2 regions of the Megasphaera sp. genome follow, and region 2 is predicted to be linked to the other one. Evidence: riboswitches for the same ligand, from Rfam matches in the RefSeq annotation. Region 2 holds a riboswitch; the other holds the start of a gene.
The links. A riboswitch is a leader RNA that binds a small molecule or an ion and turns the genes downstream of it on or off. The one in region 2 is predicted to bind cobalamin.

Region 1: it holds a riboswitch for cobalamin, as region 2 does, so the genes downstream of both, ACFWUB_RS05970 (sirohydrochlorin cobaltochelatase) here and ACFWUB_RS01430 (MotA/TolQ/ExbB proton channel family protein) in region 2, are expected to answer to the same signal.

Annotation. Positions count from the first base shown of each region.
Region 1 covers NZ_CP181255.1:1,248,528-1,252,939, forward strand. Annotated here, with positions in the region: gene ACFWUB_RS05965 (acyl CoA:acetate/3-ketoacid CoA transferase) at 1-1,454, opposite strand, end outside; gene ACFWUB_RS05970 (sirohydrochlorin cobaltochelatase) at 1,583-2,584, opposite strand; cobalamin riboswitch at 2,741-2,921, opposite strand; gene ACFWUB_RS05975 (ferritin) at 2,933-3,445, opposite strand; gene ACFWUB_RS05980 (polyphosphate kinase 2 family protein) at 3,548-4,412, opposite strand, start outside.
Region 2 covers NZ_CP181255.1:280,320-284,731, reverse strand. Annotated here, with positions in the region: gene ACFWUB_RS01455 (hypothetical protein) at 1-31, shown strand, start outside; gene ACFWUB_RS01450 (hypothetical protein) at 28-462, shown strand; gene ACFWUB_RS01445 (hypothetical protein) at 478-1,233, shown strand; gene ACFWUB_RS01440 (PilN domain-containing protein) at 1,246-1,764, shown strand; gene ACFWUB_RS01435 (hypothetical protein) at 1,739-2,188, shown strand; cobalamin riboswitch at 2,223-2,400, shown strand; gene ACFWUB_RS01430 (MotA/TolQ/ExbB proton channel family protein) at 2,524-3,138, shown strand; gene ACFWUB_RS01425 (ExbD/TolR family protein) at 3,141-3,554, shown strand; gene ACFWUB_RS01420 (TonB-dependent receptor plug domain-containing protein) at 3,551-4,412, shown strand, end outside.

The DNA of each region.
Region 1 (4,412 bases), 970 kb from region 2:
TCGATGCCCGGGGCGATTTCGGTCAGGTGGACACCGTCTTCTTTCATTTCGAATACGGCACGTTCTGTGATGTAGAGGACATGCTGTTTATGTTTACGGGCATAGTTGCCGCTGAAGGTGATGTGACCGACTTCGGGAACGAATTTCTTGACTTTCCCTTCCTGCAGGATGTGCAGTTCACCGTCTTTGATTTCTTCGCGGAGTTTCCCTGTCGTAAAGGTCCCGCAGAAGACGACGTTCTTCGTATTCTGGGTGATGTTGACGAAGCCGCCGCAGCCGGCAATGCGCGTACCGAATTTGGATACGTTGATATTGCCTTCTTTATCGCATTCGGCCAGGCCCAGGCAGGTCAGGTCCAGGCCGCCGCCATCGTAGAAGTCGAACTGTGTAGCCTGGTCCATGTAGGCTTCGGCATTGACAGAAGCCCCGAAGCGGACGCCGCCGAGAGGTACGCCGCCGATGGCCCCGGCTTCGACAGTCATGGTCAAGCTGTCGCCGATGCCTTCTTCGTTGGCTACGGACGAGACGAGTTCCGGAATACCGATGCCCAGGTTGATGACGGCTTCACTGCTCATATTGAGAAGCAACAGGGCTGCCCGGCGGGCAATGACTTTCTTGGCATTGAGCGGAGCCGGATCCAGGGCTTTGACGGGAATCGTCGTTTCGCCCGTCAGGGACGGGTCATATTCGCAGTCGAAGGACTGCTGCCGTTTCGTTTCGTCATCGACCTGAACGACGTAGTCGACGTAGATGCCCGGTACTTTGACCAGTTTCGGGTCGAGCGTGCCGCCTTTGACGATTTTTTCAACCTGGACGACGACGATACCGCCGCTGTTATGGACGGCCTGTGCCAGCGGCGTGGCATCGAAAGGCGATACTTCCTTGGTCAGGACGATGTTGCCCCATTCATCGGCATAAGTCCCGCGGATGAAGCCGATATTCATATCCATACGCGGATAGAAGAGCTGGTCATGGCCTTCGATGTTGATGACTTTGACGAAGTCTTCCTTGGTGACGTCATTGAGACGGCCGCCGCTGATGCGGGGGTCCGCAAAGGTATCGAGACCGACGTGGGTAATCGTGCCTAAGCGATGAGCTGCGACGTCACGGAAATACTGGGACAGCGTGCCCTGGGGCAGGTTGTAGGCCTGGATCTTATTTTCATTGACTAATTTCTGCAGGGCCGTAACGGCGTTCCAGTGGCCGAGGATGGCTTTTTTCAACATCCCTTCGTGGGCGAAGTGGTCGCCGCCGCGGCCATCCGTATTCCCCTGGGAAGCGGCATAGATGAGCGTCAAATCTCTCGGCGAACCCGTATTGAGGAAGCGTTCTTCCAGGGCGCTGGTCAGCGCTTCCGGCTGTCCGGAACCGACGAAACCATTGGTCGTGACGACGTCACCGTCTTTGACGAGCTGAGCTGCTTCTTGAGCTGTAATTATTTTCACTTGTTTCATGTCTTCCATCTCCTATTTCTTCACGTTTGTTATATGCATTTCGTGAATTCATTATACAAAGGAAGCATATGGAATGATAGACGAAAAGGATGGACTAATTTGGTAGGAAAAAATTCCATGAAGTCAAATTACTGGGCTTCCAGGGCATTCCAGGCTTCATCAGCTCGTTCGACGAACATCTGGCGGACCGCTTCATTTTCTCCCAGGCCATGGATATAGGTCGTAACCGTGAAGCCTTCTTTTTCCAGGATACTCTTATGGGAATCGGCATCGGCACCGGCCATGTCGTTATTGGCATGGTCGCCGGCGACCATCATCATGGGCATGAGGATGACGTGCTTGATGCCCTTGGCTTTCAGCTGGGGAATGACTGTATCCAGATGGGGCCAGCCTTCGACAGAGTAGATGTAGACATTGCCCAGATCAGCTGCATCGAGGCGGTTCTGGACGACGGAGTAATAAGCATTGGCCGGATGCGGCGTGCCATGGGCCATGACCAGGATGGCGTCTTTCTTGCCAATTTTCGGGAACTGTGTCGAGAAGGCTTTGACGAATTCAGCGATGTCGTCGCGCTGGTCTTCCTGTCCCATCCAATACATGAGCGGCGTGCCGAGGGTCAATTTCTTGAAATCATGTTTGTAGAGGTCGAAAATAGCCGTATCATAAGCATATTCCATACCCGGGATGATGTCCAGGGAGGTAATGGCCACGCGCGTATAGCCTTCTTTTTTCAGCTGGGCCATGGCCTGTTCCGGCGTCGGTACGGTCACGCCTTCTTTAGCCTTGATGCGGTCGACGATGATATGCGACGTGAAGGCGACGACGACTTTCTGATCCGGATGGGCCGCCTTGATAGCCGATACAGTCTGGTCGATGGTCTTCTGGCGGCTGTCCTTATAGGTCGTGCCGAAGCTCAATACCAGGATGGCGTCTTTATTGGCTTCGTTCTGCATGTCCGGGTTGTTGTACGTGCGGACCCCGATTTCCGCGGCCTTTTTCAAAGCCGGCGTAGCGTCCTTGACTTCCGGGTTCAGCGTATAGCCGGCAGCAAAAGAGGGCGCCGAAAAAGCACCAAACGACGTCAGGGCCAAAGATAAAATCAGCGCGGTCTTTAATTTTTTGTGGAACATAATCATCTCTCCTTTGATAAAAAATATAAAAAAAGAGGCTGTCACATGATGGCATAAGCCTTCATGCGACAGTCCCTTACATACGAGTCCTTCACGGCCAGCAGCTCATAAAAAGCGGCTCGCCGTAAAAATCGCCATCCCCATCGCTCGCAGGTCAACCGGTGATCCTAATCAGGCAGTTCTTCTGGCTCGGATTCATGGCCATGGCTGCGCCTTCCCATACGCGGACGTACAGTGACATCATTGCAGCCTGGCTCCTCCTTACAGCGGCGGGACCGCGCCGGTTTTGCACCGGACTTCTCTATTGAGCTTACGCACCTGATTGCGCTTATGGAATTATCGTAAAACTTACAGGACTAATGTCGGAGCAACATAGGTACGGGCCAGCAATTCCTGGTTCAGAGAATACAGGCCTTTGGCATCGCTGCCGAACATCTTGTATTTCTTGATCAAATCGTCGGCATTCTTTTCTTCTTCACCCTGTTCCTTGACGAACCAGTCGAAGCATTGCATGGTCCGGTAGTCGTGGACTTTATCGGCGGCCTGATAGATCTTGTTGATCAGGGATGTGACATACTGTTCATGGGCCAGGCCGGCTTTCAGGACCGCTTTGATGCTGTCAAAGTCGTTCTGCGGTTCGGCAATGGCCGAGAAGGTAACGCGTTCACCGTTGTTGTGCAGATAGGTCCGCATGAGCATCGCGTGATCCCGTTCTTCCTGGGCCTGGACATCATACCAGTTGGCAAAGCCGTCGAGGCCATTGTCATAGAAATAGTTGGCAAAAGCTAAATACAAATATTCCGAATAGAATTCCTGATTGATCTGTTTGTTAATTAATTCTTTTACTTTTGCATCGAGCATAACGGTACCTCCTTGAGATATGTCTCAAAACGTGTACAGAACTTCATCGGTTTTCTTGAACCGTCCTTATTATATCACATTTGACCCTATCAGGAACACTTCTTATTTGACTTTTTGCTCATCAATGGCATTCTTGATGCTCTTCAAGTCCTTGATATCGACTTCTTTCAGGAGCTGGCGGAACCGGGCCAGCTGTTTTTCGACTTCCGGTGACAATTTCGGGAATTTCGGGTTAATGGCCTTGAGTTCCTTGAGGACGATCTGGGCGACGACATAGCGCGTATACCACTTGTCGTCAGCCGGGACGATATACCAGGGCGCATACTTCGTCGACGTCGCTGTCAGGACTTCGCCATAGACTTTCTGATATCGGTTCCAGTATTTCCGTTCTTCAATATCGGACATGTCGAACTTCCAGTTCTTCTGCTTGGTCACGATGCGGTCGATCAGGCGTTTCTTCTGTTCGTTTTTCGACAAATGAAGGAATATCTTGACCATAGGAAAGCCATTTTCCGACAAGTACCGTTCCCAGTCGCGTATCTGGCGATAGCGGCTCTCCCAGATATCCTTGCGGACCAGTTCTTCCGGCATGCCGTCGCTCTTGATGAGGTTGTGGATGCGGGCGACGACGACTTCTTCGTAATGGGAGCGGTTGAAGATGCCGATTTCTCCCCGGCCGGGCAGGGCCTTGTTGATGCGCCACATGTAGTCGTGGTCCATTTCTTCCGAACTCGGCTTCTTGAAGCTCTGCACCTTGACGCCAGCCGGATTGAGGCGGGCAAAGACGTGCTTGACCGTCCCGTCTTTCCCGGCAGCGTCCATAGCCTGCAGGACGATGACCAAGCCGTAATGGTTATCGGCAAAGAGTTTTTCCTGTAAATCCTGCATTTCGGAAATCGTCTGGTCCAGCAGTTCGCCTTTGACCTTCTTCTTGTCGATATCCACATCGCAGGCCGTCGGCCATTGG
Region 2 (4,412 bases):
CGTGTGTCCTCTGAATGAAGGTGAATCATGAAACGATGTAATGGCTTCTTTTCTTTTTCTATCGTGACCGTCGCCGTACTGACCCTGAGTCTGGCCCTGACGGCGGCGACCCTGGCGTGGCAGCACTTCCAGATGGCCCGGACCTATGAAGAGACCGTGCGGCTGACCTATTTGGCCGAAAGCGCCCTCTGTGAGGGCTGGAACCAGCTGCGGCAGGACCCGGACGCTTTTCTGGCGGGCCAGGCCATGGCCGTGCCCCGGGCAGAAGGGCTGGCTGGCCCTGGGGACATCCTGACCGTCCGCTGCCAGTATCAGCCGGCCGGTCAGACGCCGGGCGGCTATCTGCAGGCCCGGGCCGCTGCGCCGGGAACGGGCGTCCAGCAGACGTGCGGCCTGCACTTTGCCGTGACGGCCGATGAACAGGGCCGGACCGTGCTGCATTTCGTACAGTATGTCAATTAGTAGAGAGGTGAGCTTATGTGGTGGCAACAAAATGCCTGTTTATGGCTGAATGGACAGTCTGTCCATCTTTTGAAGACGAAACGGACCTGGTATGGACGCGTGGCCTTCCGCCAGGGTCATCGCGACTATGAAACCAAGCGGGACCCGGACTGGATGGGCCAGGAAGGGGGCGTCCAGTCCTGTCTGCCAGAACTCCTGCAGCGCTATGGCCTGGCTGGCTGGCGCCTGCGCGTCCTCATCGGCGGGCCGAGCGTCCTTTGGAAGCGCCTGTCCCTGGGGACGACAGACCGGCAGGAAGCCGATGCCCTCATCGCCGGTGCCGGCCTGGTCAGTGAAGAAGGGCGGCCTTATGACTTCGAGGCGGCTTGTCCGTCGAAAGGCGGTGACGGGAGCGGTGACTGGACGGTCGGCGCCTATCCGGCCGAATGTGTCGCCGCTATCTGCCGGGCTGCCGGGGCTGCCGGAGCCGTCGTCCAGTCCATCGACTTGCTGCCTGCTTTTTTGGGGCGCCTTTGGCCAACCGGTACGGGGACCCTGGCCTTTCAGGAAGCCCCCGATGGCCAGCAGCACCGCGTCCGCCTGCGCGACGGCCTGCCCCTGGCCTATGACGTACAGGCGGCTGTGCCGACGGCTGATGGGCCGGTCTTCCGCTGGCTCCCGGATGGGGCAGACGAGACGGAATGGCAGCCTGCCGGGCCGAGCGAAGCCGTGCACCGCCTGATGGATGCTTACCACGTGTCCCAGCCTACGGCCATGCTGGCTTTCTTGTAAGGAGGGAGAATCATGAAATGCAACCTCGTACCGGCCAGCTACCGCCAGGACCATCGCCGCTGGCAGCGGCCGGCCTGTCTGGCCCTGGGGCTGATGCTGGCTGTCTGTGCCGGGGCAGGCCTCTTTTTTCAGTATCAGATCCAACGGGAAAAGGCCTATTATACAGACTATCTCTATCCCGTGCAGCAGCAGATACAGCAGCGCAATGATGCCATCCGGCGCAGCCAGGCCCTGGCCGACCGCGCCAAGAAAGGGCCGTCCGACGGCCCGCTGCTGACGCCGTACCTGATGGTGGCCCTGGCTTCGTCCAAACCCGACGGGCTCGTCGTGGAAACCGTGAGCAGTCAGGCCGGCCGGGTCGTCATCCAAGGCCGGGCGTCCGCTGCGGACCGGCCTCAGCAGTGGCAGCGGACCTTGCAGCAGCAGGGCATGGGCCAGGCCGCCGTGGCCAAGATGCAGCCCGACCGGGGCGAGGGGATCCCTTTTTCCCTGGAGGTGAGCCGTCATGAAGGCCTGGCGAAGAAGGGCTGACTGGCAGCGGGCCTTTCCCGTCCTCGCCGTGCTGGCTGCCATAGCCGCCTGCTTTGCCATCTCATCGTATCACACCTGGCAGGGCTGGCAGGGCGTCCACCGTCAGCTGGCCCCGTATGCCCATCGGGCCCGGCCCCAGGAGAAGCGGGAGGCAGCAAAGCCTGATGCCGGCCCTGATGTGGCGGCCTCCCTGGCGGCCCGGAACGTCCAGCTCTTGTCGTGGCAGCAGTCCGTCCGCGAAGGGAGTCGGCAGACGCTGGTCCTGACCGGGACCTTTGCCGACCTCCTGGCCTGGCTCAACGACTGGCCCGCTGCCTGTCCCCTGGGGACCTGCCAGATCCTCCGCTGGGAACGGGGTGAAGGGGGCAGCGTCGTCACTGTCGAGGTCTCACCGGACGGAAAGGCCGGGGCAGCCCTTCATTGACAGTCTGGCGCTGGGCATGATATAGTTATGTTTGTAAGTTTGAAATAGGTCAGGTGTCATAGACTCAATAGAGAAGCCGGTCCAATGCCGGCGCGGTCCCGCCGCTGTAGGGTGGAGCCAGGCTGCAACGATGTCACTGTACGAAGTATGGGAAGGCGCAGCCATGGCCAGGAAGCCAAGCCAGAAGAACTGCCTGACGGATAATCACCGATAGACCTGCGAGCGATGGGAAGGAGATTGTAAAAAAGATACGTAAGGGAGCTGTCGCTACAAGACGGCTCCTTTTGATTTTGTACCTTCATTCGACACGTCAGCAGGCCGGACAGGAGGGTATTTTGGAAGCGATTTTACAGGGTTTTCAGTTATTTCAGGCAGGCGGGCCGGTCATGTACCTGCTCCTGGCCTGTTCTCTCTTCGTCGGCTACATTGGCATCGAACGGGCGATTTTCTATGGAGACATGGACGCCGGGAAAGCCTTTGCCGAACAATTCTACACGCAGATGAAGCTGCGGCGCTACGACCAGGCCCAGCGCTTGGCCATGGACGGCCGCGGCGGCCTGCCCCTCATTTTGCAGGATGTCTTTCAGCATCAGGCAGGTCCTGACGTCAAGGCCTTCGTCGAAATGCAGTCGGGCATCTTCGTGGCCAAACTGCGCCGCCGTCTCTACTATCTGAGCGTCATCGTCACCATGGCGCCGCTCCTGGGCCTCTTGGGGACGATCAGCGGCATGATCCGCTCTTTCAGCATCCTCAATGTCCAGTCCGGCCAGGCCGTGGCCATTACCGGCGGCGTCGGCGAAGCGCTCATCGCCACGGCTTTCGGCCTCTGCGTCGCCATCCTGGCCCTGGCCGTCCATTCTTATTTCACCCAGCGCCTGGACCGCATCATTACGGATATGGAAATGTGTTTTTCCGCATTGGAAACGATGCCTGTGAAAGCGGGGCAGTGACCATGCGCCTCCGTAATATTCGCGATTTTGAACAGCCGTCGATTATGATCATCCCCATGATCGACATCATGTTCTTTTTGCTGGTCTTCTTCATGATGACCTCCTTGTCCATGGTCGATTTGCACAGCCTCGGCGTCCAGCTGCCGCGGGCTTCGGCCGCCCAGGCCCAGCCGTCGGCCCAGTACGTCGTGACCTTGAAGGCCGATGGGTCCCTGTGGCTCAACGGACAGCCCGTCAAGGCCGATGAGCTCCTGGCTTCGGCTCGGGACCAGCAGCGTCAGGACAGCGCTTTCAGCGTCGTCCTCTGCGCCGACCGGGGCCTCGATTACGGTCAGGTCGCCGACGTCCTCGATGCCTTCAAGCGGGCCGGTATCGCCCACATCGGCCTGGCCGCCGACAAGGGAGGCCAGCCATGAAGCCCTGGGAAAAACGACGGGGCCGCGTCGCTGCCGGCGTTTCCGTATCGCTCCACGTCGCCGTCTATCTGGCCCTGACAGCTGGCGGTTTTTTCACGCTGATCCATCATTACACCCGCCAGGACGGCGTAACCGGCGTCATGGTCTATAACGCCGACGACCTGGCCGGTGCCGGCGGTCACGACGCGGCTGGCACCGATACGGATGAGGGCCGTGTTTCTCAGCCGGATGGCCGTGATAGGGGACCGGAAGGACCGGAATCCCCGGAATCTTCGGACAGGGCTGTGGCAGCCTCCGATGTTGCGTCGCCTGATCCGGATGAAGCCGGTGCCGACGGGATGACTTATGCAGCCAAGACGGAAAGCGGCAAAGGGGAGCCCTCTGTAAAGGGTGCGGCAAAGGGCTCCCAGCCGTCGGCCCAGGCTGGGACAGAACGTCTCAGCGGCCATACGGGTTCAGCAGCCGGCGGCCGCGGCTGGGCTGCCGGGCCGGGAAAGGATGAGGCCGCCGCGCCGGCCGGGAATCTGCACGTACCCGATGTCGTCGCCGACGTCCTCGATGCCATTCGGGAAAAACTACCTGTAAAGTTATCGGAAGCAAAGATGCAACCACCTACACCAACCATCCCACCCAATCAGTCCAACACGACAGTCATTACGGCCAAGGATATGGAAAGCCATCACGATACGACGGTCCAGCAGGCCTTGCAGCGCGTCACCGGCGTGACCGTCAATGAAATGGTGCCTGGCATCTCTTCTTATGTCAAGCTCAATGGTGACGACCGGGTCCTGATCCTCGTCGACGGTCAGAGTCTGGCCAATGCCCAGGGCTCCGGCTATGGCCGGGGCAGCGTCGATT